Regions from separate parts of the Mycobacterium sp. NGS24 genome, predicted to be linked through region 1. Evidence: riboswitches for the same ligand, from Rfam matches in the RefSeq annotation. Region 1 holds a riboswitch; the other holds the start of a gene.
What was found. Region 1 has a riboswitch for cobalamin ahead of metE (5-methyltetrahydropteroyltriglutamate--homocysteine S-methyltransferase). Riboswitches for the same ligand answer to the same signal wherever they lie in the genome.
Positions count from the first base shown of each region.

Region 2: linked by a shared signal. The riboswitch ahead of gjpA (outer membrane porin GjpA) and the one ahead of metE (5-methyltetrahydropteroyltriglutamate--homocysteine S-methyltransferase) in region 1 are both predicted to bind cobalamin.

Region 1 covers NZ_JCALDW010000018.1:6,040-13,401, forward strand. The annotation lists gene metE (5-methyltetrahydropteroyltriglutamate--homocysteine S-methyltransferase) at 112-2,463, opposite strand; cobalamin riboswitch at 2,522-2,715, opposite strand; gene AC5Y6Y_RS20040 (NAD(P)-dependent oxidoreductase) at 2,781-3,422, opposite strand; gene AC5Y6Y_RS20045 (TetR/AcrR family transcriptional regulator) at 3,464-4,723, opposite strand; gene AC5Y6Y_RS20050 (nitroreductase family protein) at 4,879-5,526, opposite strand; gene AC5Y6Y_RS20055 (acyl-CoA dehydrogenase family protein) at 5,529-6,611, opposite strand; gene AC5Y6Y_RS20060 (acyl-CoA dehydrogenase family protein) at 6,608-7,362, opposite strand, start outside.
Region 2 covers NZ_JCALDW010000001.1:260,351-267,712, forward strand. The annotation lists gene AC5Y6Y_RS01225 (ABC transporter ATP-binding protein) at 1-1,232, shown strand, start outside; gene AC5Y6Y_RS01230 (ABC transporter ATP-binding protein) at 1,229-3,016, shown strand; gene gjpA (outer membrane porin GjpA) at 3,092-4,318, opposite strand; cobalamin riboswitch at 4,462-4,644, opposite strand; gene mrf (ribosome hibernation factor-recruiting GTPase MRF) at 4,773-5,969, opposite strand; gene rpmB (50S ribosomal protein L28) at 6,082-6,318, shown strand; gene rpmG (50S ribosomal protein L33) at 6,318-6,482, shown strand; partial or broken gene AC5Y6Y_RS01255 (uS14 family ribosomal protein) at 6,488-6,674, shown strand; gene AC5Y6Y_RS01260 (class I SAM-dependent methyltransferase) at 6,861-7,362, opposite strand, start outside.

The sequences.
Region 1 (7,362 bases):
GCAGCGTGGCAGCGTGGCAGCGTGGCGAGTCTCTCCTCGCGTCCAGTGTCACGCTGGGGTGGCGGTGGACGCCGAACGTCACGCTGGCGTGACGCTCGGCGAGCGTGGGCGCTACAGACCCGCGCGCACCTCCTGCGCCGCGGCCACCATGTGCTCCAGCGACGCGGTCACCTCATCGGTCCGGCGGGTCTTGAGGCCGCAGTCGGGGTTTACCCAAAGACGCTGTGAGGGAACAGCTTTCAGTGCTTCCCGCAACGACTTGGCCATCTCCTGCGTACTCGGCACCCGTGGTGAGTGGATGTCGTAGACGCCGGGCCCGACACTGTTGGAGAAACCGATCGCGTTGAGGTCGTCGAGGACCTCCATGTGCGACCGCGCCGCCTCGATGGAGGTGACGTCGGCATCCAGGTCGGCGATGGCGCCGATCACCTCGCCGAACTCCGAATAGCACAGATGGGTGTGGATCTGGGTGGAGTCGTCCACCCCGGAGGTGGCCAGCCGGAACGCCGCCACCGCCCACTGCAGGTACCCGTCCTGCTCGGCGCGTCGCAGCGGCAGCAATTCCCGCAACGCCGGCTCGTCGACCTGGATCACCGCGATCCCGGCCGACTGCAGATCCACCGTCTCGTCCCGGATCGCCAGGGCGACCTGGTTGGCGGTGTCGGCCAGCGGCTGATCGTCGCGGACGAACGACCACGCCAGGATGGTCACCGGACCGGTCAGCATGCCCTTCACCGGCTGTTCGGTCAGCGACTGCGCATAGGTGATCCACTCGACCGTCATCGGGTGCGGCCGGGACACATCGCCGAACAGGATAGGCGGGCGGACACAGCGGCTGCCGTAGGACTGCACCCAGCCGTTGTCGGTGGCGAAGAAGCCGTCGAGCTGTTCGGCGAAGTACTGCACCATGTCGTTGCGTTCCGGCTCGCCGTGCACCAACACGTCCAGCCCGAGTTGCTCCTGCAGTTTGATGACGTCGGCGATCTCGGCTTTCATCCGACGCTCGTACTCCGTCTGGTCGATCTCGCCGGATCGCAGCGCGGCCCGTGCGACGCGGATCGCCGAGGTCTGCGGGTAAGAACCGATCGTCGTGGTGGGCAACACAGGCAGCTGCAGCCGCGCCTCCTGACTAGCCCGCCGCTCAGCCGGGTCACCGCGATGCGTGCCGGACGCCACGATGTCATTGATGCGGGCGCGGACGCGATCGTTGTGCAAGCGCGGGTCCTGGGTGCGCGAGGCCGCCGCCGCATTGGACGCGGCGATCTCGTCGGCGACCGCGTCGCGCCCGTCGCGCAGGGCACGCGCCAGGATGACGACTTCGTGCACCTTCTCGGCGCCGAACGCCAGCCAGCTGCGCAGTGCATCGTCCAATTCGGTTTCCGGTTCCAGCGAATACGGGACGTGCAAGGTTGAGCACGACGTCGACACCGCCAGGTGGGCCGCCGAACTCCGCAGCGCCGTCAGCTTTTCCAGCGCCGCCTCCAGGTCGGTGCGCCAGATGTTGCGGCCGTCCACCACGCCGGCCACCAGCGTCTTGTCGGCCAGTTCTGGAACGGCCGCGATCCCCGTGTCAGCGCCGTAGACCAGGTCGACACCGATGGCCTCGACGGGTGTGCGGGCCAGCCCTGCCAGCGACGCGCCCGGGTTGCCGAAGTAGGTGGCGACGTAGATCGACGGCCGGTGGGCCACTCCACCCAGAGCGTTGTAGACCGCCTCCGCGAGTGCCGGAGCGTCGGGGGAGATGTCAGTGACCAGGGCGGGCTCGTCGAACTGAACCCATTGGGCGCCGCTGTCGGCGATCAGCGCCAGCAGTTCGGTGTAGATCGGCACCAGTTCCTGCAATCGTTCGATCGGAGCCGTAGCGCCGTCTACGGCCTTGCTGAGCAGCAGGAATGTGACGGGACCGATGATGACGGGACGCGCGGGGACGCCCAGCTCGTGGGCTTCCTTCAGCTCGGCGAGCACCTTGTCGGGGTGCAGCGCGAACCGGGTGGACGGCCCGATCTCGGGGACGAGGTAGTGGTAGTTGGTGTCGAACCACTTGGTCATCTCCAGCGGCGAGATGTCGTCGTTGCCGCGCGCCGCCGCGAAGTAGCGGTCCAACTCGTCGGAGACCCCACTGACGCGGGCCGGCAGCGCGCCGAGCAAGACCGCGGTGTCGAGCATCTGGTCGTAGTAGGAGAACGTGTTCACCGGCACCGAGTCCAGGCCGGCGGCGGCCAGCTGAGTCCAGGTGTCGCGGCGCAGCGACGCGGCGACCGACTCCAGGTCGGATCGGCTGGTGCGGCCGGCCCAGTAGCCCTCGGTTGCGCGCTTGAGTTCGCGGCGCGGGCCGATGCGGGGGGAGCCGGTAATGGTGGCGGTGAATTTCGGAGAAGTTGGTGCGGTCACGAGCTGGTCCTTCGGATTCGACGGTGTGGACACCGCCCGCGGACGCGCAACCGATCGCGTTACGGCATGCATCAACCGCAACGGCCCCGGCCAAACGCCCATTCCACGAGGCGATGTGCCGCCGAACGCGGCGCGTCCGGCACAGCTGGCAGGTCTTCGGACTCACAGGCGCGCACCGGGTGGTGCTCCTACTGGCCGTCGCTTCCCAGTCCGTTCTCGGGACCAGTGCTTGTCAAAGACGGCGGTCGTTCCTGCATACCGCTGCGGGACAGTTCCGGATTCTCACCGGATTCCCTCTCGCGAGCCATCAAGGCCTCGCTCGATGCCGGCGCCACAGGTGCGACGACGGCAGACCAGCTGCGTCGCCAAGGCTACTCCGTGCGCGATCTTCAGGTCGCCAGCGCTTCGGCGATCGGGACGTCGCCGTTGTTGAACTCGACGGTCCGGCCGATTGTCGAGTCGTCGGCGAGGACGGCGGCGGCGACGGCTGCCACGTCGGCCCGCGCTACCGATCCTTTGGCTTCGCCTATCGCGATGCGCCCGGTTCCCGGGTCTACGGTGAGCCGGCCCGGTCCCAGCACGGTCCAGTCCAGGTCGGTGGCGCGCAGGTGTTCGTCCGCGGCCGCTTTGGCCTCGGCGTAGGCGAAGAACGAGTCATCCTCAGGCACACCGTGGTTCGCCCCGGCGCCGAAGTAGGACACCATGACGAACCGGCTGACGCCGGCCTGCGCTGCCGCGTCGATCACCCGGATCGCGGCATCGCGGTCCACGGCATAGGTGCGCGCCGCGTCGCCGCCACCGGCCCCGGCGGCGAAGACGACGGCGTCGTGTCCCGCCAGCAGGCCGGCAATGTCGTCGGTGCCGAGCTCCTCGATGTCGGCCGTGGTCGCTTCGGCACCGGTGTCCGCAACGTCGCTGGTGTGGCCGGGATTGCGGACGATCGAGGTCACCTGGTCGCCACGCTCGGTCAGGATTCGGGCCAGCTGCAATGCGACCTTGCCGTGGCCGCCGATGATGATGATGTTCGCCATGACGTCGACGTTACGCGTGGCACCCGAAACGGATGACTGGTCTACTTGCCGCGCACCGCGACGCCGCGCAACACGGTGTCCCGCGCCAGGATGAGCGACGTGCGGGTGCCCACCTCGCGCAGGATGTTCTCCGGTATCCACTGCATGCCGATGACGCAGCGCGCCAACATGGTGGCCGACGGCGCCTCGAGGCCGATCTCTGCAGACCGGATGCCTTCGGAGAGCAGCGATTTCATCTGACGCAACCGGGTCGTGTAGGACCAACCCGGGTTGACCGCGTCGCGGGGCGGAGACTGACGCATCCACGCGAGTTGAATCCTGAACTCATCGGAGAACTGGTCCAGAGCGTTGACATTGACCCAGCTCAGCGCGTCCAGCTTTTCGATGGTCGTCGCCTCCGCACGCAACACGGCGACCCATCCGGCTTCGACCTTCTGGCCGAACGAGCGCATGATCGACGCCAGCAGTTCGTCTTTGGAACCGATCACCCGGTAGACGGTGCCGGTACCCAATCCGGCTGCCGATGCGATGTCGCGGATGGTGGTGACTTCGTACCCCTTGCGGCCGAACTCCGTTCGGGCCACCGCACGTAAGTGAGCCGCTTTATCGCTCGGGTCGGCTTCGCTGTCGTCGGCCCATGTGTCGATGACGTCGGTGGCCGCGCTGAAAGCCTTCGACCGATCCAGCACCCGATCCGCAGGTGGTCGGGATGCCAAGCCCTGCAGGATGATTCGACACAGCAATGCCGCCACCTGGTCGGCTGAGGAATTGTGCCGCATCACGTCCAGACCGACCTGCAGCATGGTCTGACAAATCCGATCGGCCAGGATCGGCAGATCGGCGTCGGTGATGTAGCCACTGGATCGAGCGGCGCGCAGCGTCTGCAGCATCGCCTCCTGCACTGCGGTGGGCTGCTGGCGGGTCAGCTTCATCAATTCGGGGTCCGCGCTGGGGCCCTCGTAGAACGACATCTGCAGCGCAGCCCGGTGTCGCACCGCGCAGTTGGCGATCGCGCGGCCCAACTCGACGATCTTTTCGGCGGGCGGACGCGGATCCGGCTCGTTCAACTTGGCCTGAGCGCTCTGCCCGATGCGGTCCAAATCGGCCTGGTAGCGACGAATCAGCTCGACCAGAATCGCCTCTTTGGACTCGAAATGGTGGTAGAGGCTACCCGGGAGAATGCCTGCCGCATCGGCGATCTCCTGCAGCGAGGTACGCAGACCCGAGGAAGCGATCAGCGAAGCAGCGGTCTCGAGGATCTCGGTCCGCCGGGTCCCGCTTTCGATTGCGCTGTCGGTCATGGTCGGCGGCGCGCCAGCCTGCCGGACGACGCGGATCGCAGAGCGAACACCATGCGAATCGCGTCCTCCCGCCGAACCAAATCTTTGTTAGAGGTTATCAGACTGGCCGCGGCAAACGCGCTGCTTACAGACCCGCGACGGACGCGTTGACCATGCTAAATGGGCGGGCCGGTCCAGTGGTTGGATGCAACGACTTTCTCGATCGGCACTCGCGGAGCTGGCCGGAATGTGTGGCCGGCGCGCAGCCGCCCGACAGGTAGCAGACAACCCTGGACGTAGCTCGCTGGAATGCCGAGCAACTCGCCGACCGCGGCCTCGTGATGCAGGTGCAGCGTCGTGATGCACGTGCCGTAGCCGCGGGTGTGCAGCGCCAGCTGGAAGTTCCATACCGCGGGGAAGATCGAGCCGTACAGCGTCGCCAGATGGAACGACTCGTCACCCTCGATGCGCGGCAGATACGGCTGGTAGCACGGGATGACGAGCACCGGCACCCGGGACATGTTGTCGACCAGCCACTCGGTGGATGACATCAGCCGACTCTCCGGCGTCCCGGCCGGCAGGAACTCGCCGAGCAGTTGGCCGCCGACCCGACGCAGGTAGGCCTCCCGATAGAACTGTGCGATCTGCTCGCGCACATCCGGGTCGGTGACCACCAGCCACCGCCAGGTCTGCGAATTCGAGCCGTTCGCGGCCTGCAGCCCGGTTTGCAGGCAGGCGCGAATCTCGGCCGGATCGACGGGAGCATCCAGGTCCAGGGACTTGCGCGCGGACCGGGTGGCGCTGAGCAGGTAATCGATATCCATGATCAGGTGCTTCCGGCGAGCTGTACGCCCACCTCGGTGAGATAACGATCGGGGCTGCCGAGATACGCGCTCCAACTGAGCAGCCGCTTGAGGTAGAGGTGCGCATCGTGTTCCCAGGTGAAACCGATGCCGCCGAAAACCTGAATCGCGGTGTCGCCGACGGTGGCCAACCGGCCGGCGAAAGCTTTGGCCCGCAACGCCGCCAGGTGCCGCTGCTCGGGACACGAGTCGGCGGCCCACAGGGCGTGCACCACACCGCTGCGCGCCAGCTCCACCGTCTCATACATGTCGACGCAGAGATGTTGGACGGCCTGGAAAGACCCGATCGGCTGGTCGAATTGCCTTCGCGTCTTGGCATATTCGACGGTCATGTCCAGCACGGCTCGCGCGGCCCCGAGTGCGTCGGCGGCCATCGCGATGAGGACGTCGTCGATCACCGCGTCGATGGCGTCGGGGGTCAGCGTACCGAGCCGCTGTGCGCCGGCGTTGTCGAAATCGACCCGAAACTGCTTACGGGTCTTGTCGATACCGCGCTCGGGTGTCATCGTGACGCCGGCATCGGCGCTCTCTACCGCGAACAGCGCGGTGCCGTCCTCGTCTTCGGCAAGGACCAGCAGCAGATCGGCCGCCACCGCGTCGGGCACCGTCAACGGTGGCGAGCAGACACAAACGCCCCCGTTTCGGGACGAAATGAGGGGCTTTTGTGACTGCTCGGCCAAGACCGCAACTGTGGTGCCGTCGGCGATCCCGCGCAGGATCCGCCCGGCCGGATCGCCGCCGAGACGGGTCAGGATCCGCGCGGCTGCCACGGCAGTGGACAACCAGGGGCCCGGGTGCAGCGCGGCGCCGAGTTCTTCGGCGACGATGCCGGCCTCCACCATCGTCATCCCGGCGCCGCCGAGTTCGTCCGGCACCAGTAGGCCGGTGGCCCCGAGCTCGGCCAGGCCGCGCCACACCGCATCGGTGGTACCGGTGGGATCGTCGAGCAGCAGACGTACATGCTCCGAAATCGGTGCCCGCTCAACGAGAAAGCGTCGCACCGTGGCACGCAGGGCGAGTTGCTCTTCGGTCAGTTCGAGGTTCATCGGCGCGGCAACCCCAGGACGCGCTGTGCGGTGATGTTCTTGTTGATCTGACTCGTGCCGCCGGCGATGGTCAGCGACCGCGACGACAACCGGTAGTCGGCCCAGTGGCCGTGCACGCCGCGGGTGCCCAGTACGTCGAAAGCCAGAGCGGCCAGGCTCTGCCCGACCTCACCCCATACGGTCTTGGCCAGGCTGGCCGCCGCAAGTGCCTGCTGCTCGGATCCGCCGTGCAACGTCGCGGAAATGCCGCGCAGGCAGAGCACTTCCAGATACTTGATCCGCACGCCGAGTTCACCCAGCCGGCGCAGCACTACCGGGTCCTCCAGCGCGGCGCCACCATCCACCGCCGCCAGGTCGGCGATCAGCTCGTCCAGTCGCACATGCAATTCGGCGTAAAGCCGCGCCGCACCGGCACGTTCGTGGCTCAGCGTGGTGGTGGCGACCTGCCAGCCCGCGTTGAGCGGCCCGAGCAGCGCGTCGGCGGGCACCCGCACGTCGTGGAAGAACACCTCGGCGAAATCGGTGTCGCCGTTGAGTGTCACCAGCGGACGCGCCTCGATGCCGGGCAGCGTCATGTCCACGATCAGGCACGAGATGCCCTTGTGTTTCGGGGCGTCCGGATCGGTGCGGACGTAGAGCTGGCACCACTTGGCCTTATGGCCCAGCGAGGTCCAGATCTTCTGCCCGGTGACCACGAATTCGTCGCCGTCGCGAACCGCCTTGGTGCGTAGTGCGGCCAGGTCGGAACCTG
Region 2 (7,362 bases), on a different contig from region 1:
TGGCCAGCGCCGAAACCAAGTATCCAGAGTTCTTGCAATGGTTGGCACGTCTGAACGGCGCAGCGGTGGAATTCGTCAACGGCATCGGCGTCGTGAAATCGTTTGGCACGCCCGGAACAGCGAGCCGGCACTTCCAGGACGTATGTCGAGGATTCGCGCGTTTCTTCCTCGACTGGGCGAAAGCTACCAGCGCCGCGAGTGTGATTGCCGAAATCCTGCTCTCGCCGCCCAGCATCCTGCTGGGCGTCGCGGCGGCGGGCGGAATCCTCACGGCCAACGGCGATCTCTCGTTGCAGAACTTCATCGCCTTCCTGGTATTCGGCACCGTCATCACGTCCGGTTGGATGTCGCTGTTGATGTCGGTGCAGCCCTTGGTCTCCGCGCTGAAGGTGTACGGGGAGATCCGCGACTTGCTGGCTACCCCGGACCTTCCCACCCCCGACTACCCGGCTGAAATCGACGCCGAGGCGCCCGGCCCGGTGGTGCAGATGCGGGGCGTGCGTGTCTCATACGGAGACACTGTCGCCCTCGACGGGATCGATTTGAGCCTGGCCCGCGGCACCCTCACCGCGCTGGTCGGACCGTCCGGTTCCGGGAAATCCACCCTGGCCAAGCTGCTTCCCCGGTTCAACGATCCGGGCGAGGGCTCGGTCGAACTCTACGGAGTCGACCTGCGTCGCATCGACCCGGCAGAGCTTTACCGGCAAGTCGCCTTTGTGTTCCAGGACGCACACCTGTTGGCGATGAGTGTCCGCGACAACATCCGCCTCGGCTGTCCAGACGCCGACGACGCGACGGTGCGGGAGGCCGCGCGTAAAGCTCAGATCTTGGGGAGAATCGAGCGACTGCCACGGGGGTTCGATTCGATGATCGGACAGGACGCGGCCTTTTCAGCGGGTGAACGCCAGCGGGTCTGCATTGCCCGCGCGATCCTGGCGGACCGCCCGATTCTGGTGCTGGATGAGGCGACCGCGAGCGCCGACCCCGAAAGCGAAGCACGCATCCAAGACGCGCTCACCGAGGTCACCCGCGGCCGCACGGTGTTGGTGATCGCGCACCGGCTCAGCACGATTCAAAGTGCCGACGCCATCGTCGTGCTGGACGGCGGCCGGATCGCCGAACAGGGTGCGCATCGCGACCTGCTGGACAACGACGGCATTTACGCACGGTTGTGGAAGTACGAAAGAGAAGCCGAACACGTTGTCGCCCAACAACTGAAGGTCGACCGTTGATCACCATCATTCGTCATCTGCTCGAGCTGCTCGATGCCCGCGGGCGCCGCCACCTGCGCACCATGCTGGTACTGCAAGGTGCACAGGGAGTTCTCCAGGGCATCGGTTTCTTGTTGGTCGTACCGCTGCTCGGCACACTGTTCGAACGGCCAGTCGCATGGGCCCAGCTGTGGTCATGGATCGCGGCGATCGCGGTAACGGTCGGAGCCCACCACGCGTTGCTCGCGTGGAGCACATCACTGGGTTTCCTGGTCGGCACTGACGTGCTGACCAGTTTCCATACCCGAATCGGAAATCACCTGGCCACCTTGCCGATCGGCTGGTTCGGTGCGGACCGCACCGGTCCGGTCGGGCGTCTGGTCAGCAAGGATGCGACCGACGTCGCGGACTTCCCGGCGCATATGCTGCGGCACATCATCGTCGGAGTGACCGCACCGGCCACGCTGATCATCGGCAGCTATCTGAGCGACTGGCGCATTGGCATCGCTCTGACCGTAGGTGCCGTGCTGTGCGCGCTGTCGCTGAAGATGTATATGGGCATCGTGCACCGCAACGACGCCCAGTACGAACACGACGTGGCAGCGACCGCGTCCCGCATCGTGGAGTTCGCCCGCCAGCAGCCGACTTTGCGAGCGTATGGGGTGCTGGACCGTCGATCGCTGGGCGCGCTCGAGGAATCCCTTGTCCAGCAACAACACTCGCAGTCGCGGTTGACTATCCGCGGTGCGTGGGGACTGATTGGATGCTTCGGGACGATGCAACTCGTCGTTACCACGATCATCGGGTTGACGGTCGCCCTGACCTTGCGCGGCGATCTTGCGGTGCCGACGCTGATCGGGCTGTTCATCATCACGTTGCGCATGATCGATCCGATCTCTCAGCTCGGCGACCTGGCCGGTCACGTACAAGTCAACGCCGACGCGATCGTTCGAGTGCGCGAGTTGCTGGCCGTGCCACCGCTGCCGGAGCCCGACCGAGCGGCGACGCCCGCCGGTGCGGACATCGAATTGCGTGGTGTGCGATTCGGGTACCACCACCGCGATTCGAGCCACGAGGTCATCAGCGGCGTCGACGCCACCATCCCGAGCGGCAGTCTTACCGCGATCGTCGGCCCGTCCGGCGCCGGGAAGACGACGTTGCTCAGACTGATTGCCCGCTTCTTCGACGTCGACGACGGCAGCATCCGCATCGGCGGCTACGACGTACGCGACCTCGGCACCAGCGCAGTCGCACACCTGACCGCGCAAGTATTCGACGACGCTTACCTTTTCGACGGCACCATCGCTGACAACCTGCGGATGGCCGATCCTGATGCCACAGAAGCCGAGCTGTCCCACGTTGCCGGCATCGCCCGGCTCGACGAAGTCATCAACCGGCTGCCCAACGGGTGGAACACACGTGTTGGCGAAGGGGGGTCGGCGCTCTCGGGCGGGGAAAGGCAGCGTGTCGCGATTGCCCGCGCGTTGCTCAAGAATGCGCCGGTCGTGCTCCTGGACGAAGCTACGGCCGCGCTCGATGCCGTCAACGAGGCCGCCGTGGCCGCAGCCATCCGCGAACTAGCTCACGAGCGCACGGTTATCGTTGTCGCACATCGACTTCCGACGGTGATAGACGCCGACCAGATTCTTGTCCTCGATGACGGTCGGATCAGCGCACGCGGACGTCACGAGCAGCTGGTCGCAAACCAGGGGACCTATACCAGGTTCTGGGAAGAGCGGTTGCGTGCCCGAGGCTGGCAACTTCGGCGCGATCAGCCGACCCCTGCTGCGTCCGGGTCGGCATAGCCTGCCCCAGCGGAAGATGCCGCGCCGTGTGGGCACCATTTCTACCGCTGAGGCAGGTGTTCGCCGAGAGTTTGCCTACATCTCGACTGGCAGGGGGGGCGGCTCCAAGCCGCCGCCGAATATCTGTCCGACGATGCTGAACAGATTCGCCGTCGCCGCGATCGGACCGACCGGGAGCGCGGGAATCGGCAGGATGCCTTGGAACTCGTCTTCAGTGAAAGTGAGCTCGACTCCGATCGAGTTCAACAGCGAACCGCCGACGCCGTTATAGATCGGTCCGGCGGCACCGTACACAACCTGCCCCGGACTGAAGAGGCCACCGAAACCAAGGCTCAAGCCGGTGACTTGTTCGGTGCCCCCGGTGGGACCGCTGATGAACTGGTTGACCAGCGGCGCAAGGGGATCCAGGTTCAACGTGGCCCCGTTGAAGAAACCGTCAACGACGTTGGCCGGTGTGTTCAACAGGCCGGTGAGCGCCCCCGTCACATTGCCGCCGGTGATATCGGCGAGGACGCCGCCGGCGCTGTTGAGCAGCGCGACGCCGGGGCTTGCGAATGGACCCACGGCACCCATGAGCAGGCCGCTCAAGGGTGAAGCTGCGAAGTTCAGGACTTCAGTGAGCACTACTCCCACCGGCCCGTCGGGGAGGAAACTCTCGATCAGCCCGGTATAGATTTCGTTGTGCGCGTTGGGCACGTACGTCACCGGGTCGGAGATCGTCTGGGTGATACCGCCAAGCGTGTGCTGGGTGACCGCGAGTGCGAGGTCTCTTGGGGCACCGACCAGGGGTATCGCCTGTGCAGCGGCCTGCAGCTTGGCAAAGAAGCCCGCGGGGTTGGTGACGAGGTGGTTGATGCCACCGGTGAACGTGTTCAGGCCGACCCGCGAGGCTCCGAACACCGTCTCGGCGTTCTGCGCCGTCGTCGCGACGACCTGCTCCCACCGGGTGATCGGGTCGACGGCAGTCGCGGCGGCGGGTGCATGGGATGAGCCCAGTGCGCCGAGCAGGTTCTGCTGCGCGTTGGCGACCTCGGCACTTGTGTAGGCCCCGACGCTGGAATTCATCGAGCTGACGAACTCGGTATGAAACGCCAGCGCGTGTGAGTTGACCGACTGGAACTGCCGGCCGAAGTTCTCGAACAACGACGAGATCGCGATGGAGATCTCGTCCTCGGCTGCGGCCGCGATTCCCGTGGTGGGTCCCGAAACCGTCGCGGCGGCATCGGCGAGCGCTCGGCGGATACCCGACAGATCTTGTGCTGCGCTCTGCATCAGATCCGCGCTTGCGGTCACAAACGACATGCTTGCTCTCCCTTATTCGTTCGCCAGTACGGTGACCGCCGGTCGGAAATTTGCACAGGCGTCGTACGGCCAACCGCACAGGAGGTGGCAAAGGACGCGCAGCATCTGAGGTGGCGGCTTTCTCCGGGGTGCTCCGCCCCGGGTTAGCAGGATGCGATGACACGAGTCTCCTGGCTCTCGGATCGCCGCTCGCCTCGCCTTCCAGCCAAATGGCCGTGGCATGTGAGGGTCGCTCCCCGATGACAGTGGCGGCACCGCGCCGGATTCGCACCGGCTTCCTGCGTCGTCATCGCCGTACGGGCGACATTGTTACACGCCGGGGACCCCCAATGGAACAGGCAGGCCCGCCCCGGCTGCCACGGCGGTGACCTCGTCGGAGCGATGGCATCGCAGCGGCACGGTGTGAGTCCGTCCGTCGCGATTACCGCGCCACCCCTAATTGCCCTCGTTGCAACTAGTTCGCTCGATGGTCGGCGTTCTGAATGGCGGCCATATCGTCGAAAGAATCGGCGGTTTCGGTGAGGTCTTCGCTCCAATCGCCGAACGGATCTGGATAGCGGTCCCAGGCAGCGGGGGAGCAGAGCTCGTCGTCGGTGAGCAGAGCACGGCCGAGACCATCGAGGATTTCGCCGGAGTCCGCGCTGTAGACCAGGATCGTCATTGCCGTGTGCCGGTCGCCGTGCAGGGGGTCCCACCTCAACTGGGCGAGGGCACGGCGTTCGTCGTCGACGCCGGCCAACTCCGCGTCGGTCATGGCAGTGAGCCACTTGCCTGCTGAACCGACCCGCCATCCACCTCCCGCCGATTCCAGCCACATCGCCTGCTGGTCCTGACCGGCTAGCCACAAGCGACCTCGAGTTCGGATCACTCCCTCCAGCAACAGCTCCATGCGGTCGTACAGACGCTGGGGGTGAAACGGACGCTGGGCGCTGAACTCGACAAGTTGGACGGTGCCGGTGGGCTCGAGGGGAGGTTGCCCGGATAGCAACGGGCCGTGCGGATCATCGTCTCGCCCCCGGCGCGCACGACTGTCAAGGCCGGCGAGCACCTGCTCAATTCTGTTCGCTCCGTAGCTGATCCGTGCGCGGGGGGCCAAGCGTCGCAGCACCGTGGCCAGGATTGGCTCCACATCGCTGAGAACGATGACATCCGCGAATTCTGCCTGTCCGACCAGCACCTGCGCCTCGGTACGTCCGTCGTCTAATTCGCCCTCACCCAGAACCTGGCGCAGCCACCGCGACGAGTCGACGCACGTCACGACCGCTGCGATCCGAACATCAAGGGCCGCAGGGCCGTCGATGTAGCCGGGCGCCACCCTGATCCGGACATTGTTGATCGCCCAGCAGATCGGTTCCGGTTCCAGCCAGGGTGCGAGGTGGACCACGATACGGTCCACATCATCGCGGCGGCTCAGCTGACGCAGCAGCACGAGAAGGTCGTTGCGGATGGTGCAGGAAACACATCCGTGTGCGAGCTCGATGCCGATCTCTGCGGTCGTCAACACGCCGTGTTGCAGATTGACCGTCGTGCGGCGCACCGTGTATCCGTCGAAACGATGCTCGACCACGAGCGTTCCACAGGTGCGCAGCAAGGTGCCGACGACCGGATCGGTGTTCTGCTGGCCGGCGACCAAGACAACAGGTTTCCGCATCAGCACCTCTTATCGACAATCATTTTCATTTAGACCGTCCCCAGGGTACCGTCTCGAGGAGGGGCTTGTCGAAAACGATTTTCAATAAGCTGGACTGTCAGGAGGTTGTGGGGTGTCTGCTCGGTGTCAGGTCACAGGACGGGAACCCGGATTCGGTAACGCGGTCTCGCATTCACATCGCAGGACGAGTCGGCGCTGGTCGCCGAACATCCAGAGCAAGACGTACTACCTGCCCTCGGAAGGCCGCCGAGTTCGGTTGCGAGTCAGCGCCAAGGGCATCAAGATCATCGACCGCGACGGTATCGAGGCCGTGGTGTTCCGGTTACGCCGCGAAGGGCAGCGAATCTGATGGCGCGCAACGAGATTCGGCTGATCGTCAAACTGCGTTCCACGGCCGGTACGGGTTACACATACATCACCCGCAAGAACCGCCGCAACGACCCGGACCGGCTGGTCCTGCGCAAGTACGACCCCGTGGTCCGGCGCCACGTCGACTTTCGAGAGGACCGCTGACCGATTTGGGCCGTCAGCCCCGAGACGCCAGTGCCGTACGGGTCCGAAACCGCGACGCCGTCGGCCGTCCCCCGCGGGCATCTGCGCAAGTTCGGCTTGTCCAGAGTCCGGCTGCGCCAATTGGCGCACACAGGCCAACTACCCGCGAACGGGCAGTTGGTGAAACCCGGACGCCGCGGCGGGCCGGCGTGAGCCCGCATCCGGATATCAAACGCGCCAGGAAAACTATGTCAGGTCTGCGCTGCTCGACACCAGGACGGCCGGGGTTGAGAATGCGCCGCTTCCTGCGCAACTCGACCGGTATCGGCGATGGGCCGGTCGGGCCGTCCGGCACAACTGATCGGCACAGCAACGGATCTGGGCTCAGGTGACTCTCGGTCACCGCGGCTGCATCAGGCCGATCAGCGGGTGGAGTTCTTGGAAAGTCATGTCGTGTTCTGCGGCCTCGTGGGCAAGCTCTGCGAGACCCACGGTGCGCCAGGTGTAGTTCGTGGTGAATTCCCGAATCACCTGCTGATCCTCGCGCACCACGTAGTGCATGGTCCAGAGTTCTACATCGGCGCCGGCCGGCTGGCCGGATATGCGAACCTCGTTGTCGCGGCTGCCAATTCGCTGCTGCGCTATCGTCATTTCCGGTATGGCCATGGGCTGGTCGAGCGCCATCACCTCTACGACAACCGGCGCTTGCGGCGTCAGTCGCGAGCGCAGCTGGTCCCAGAATCGATGGCGGGATTGCCTGTCGAGGAATCCGACCACGCCGAAAAGCACTGCGGCGCCCACGCGTTCGGGAAGCTGAAAGTCCTCGACGAAATCGGAATGGACGGTCACGCGGTCAATCAGATCGCTGCGGCCGAGCACGCGTGACACCAGTGCGGCGCGC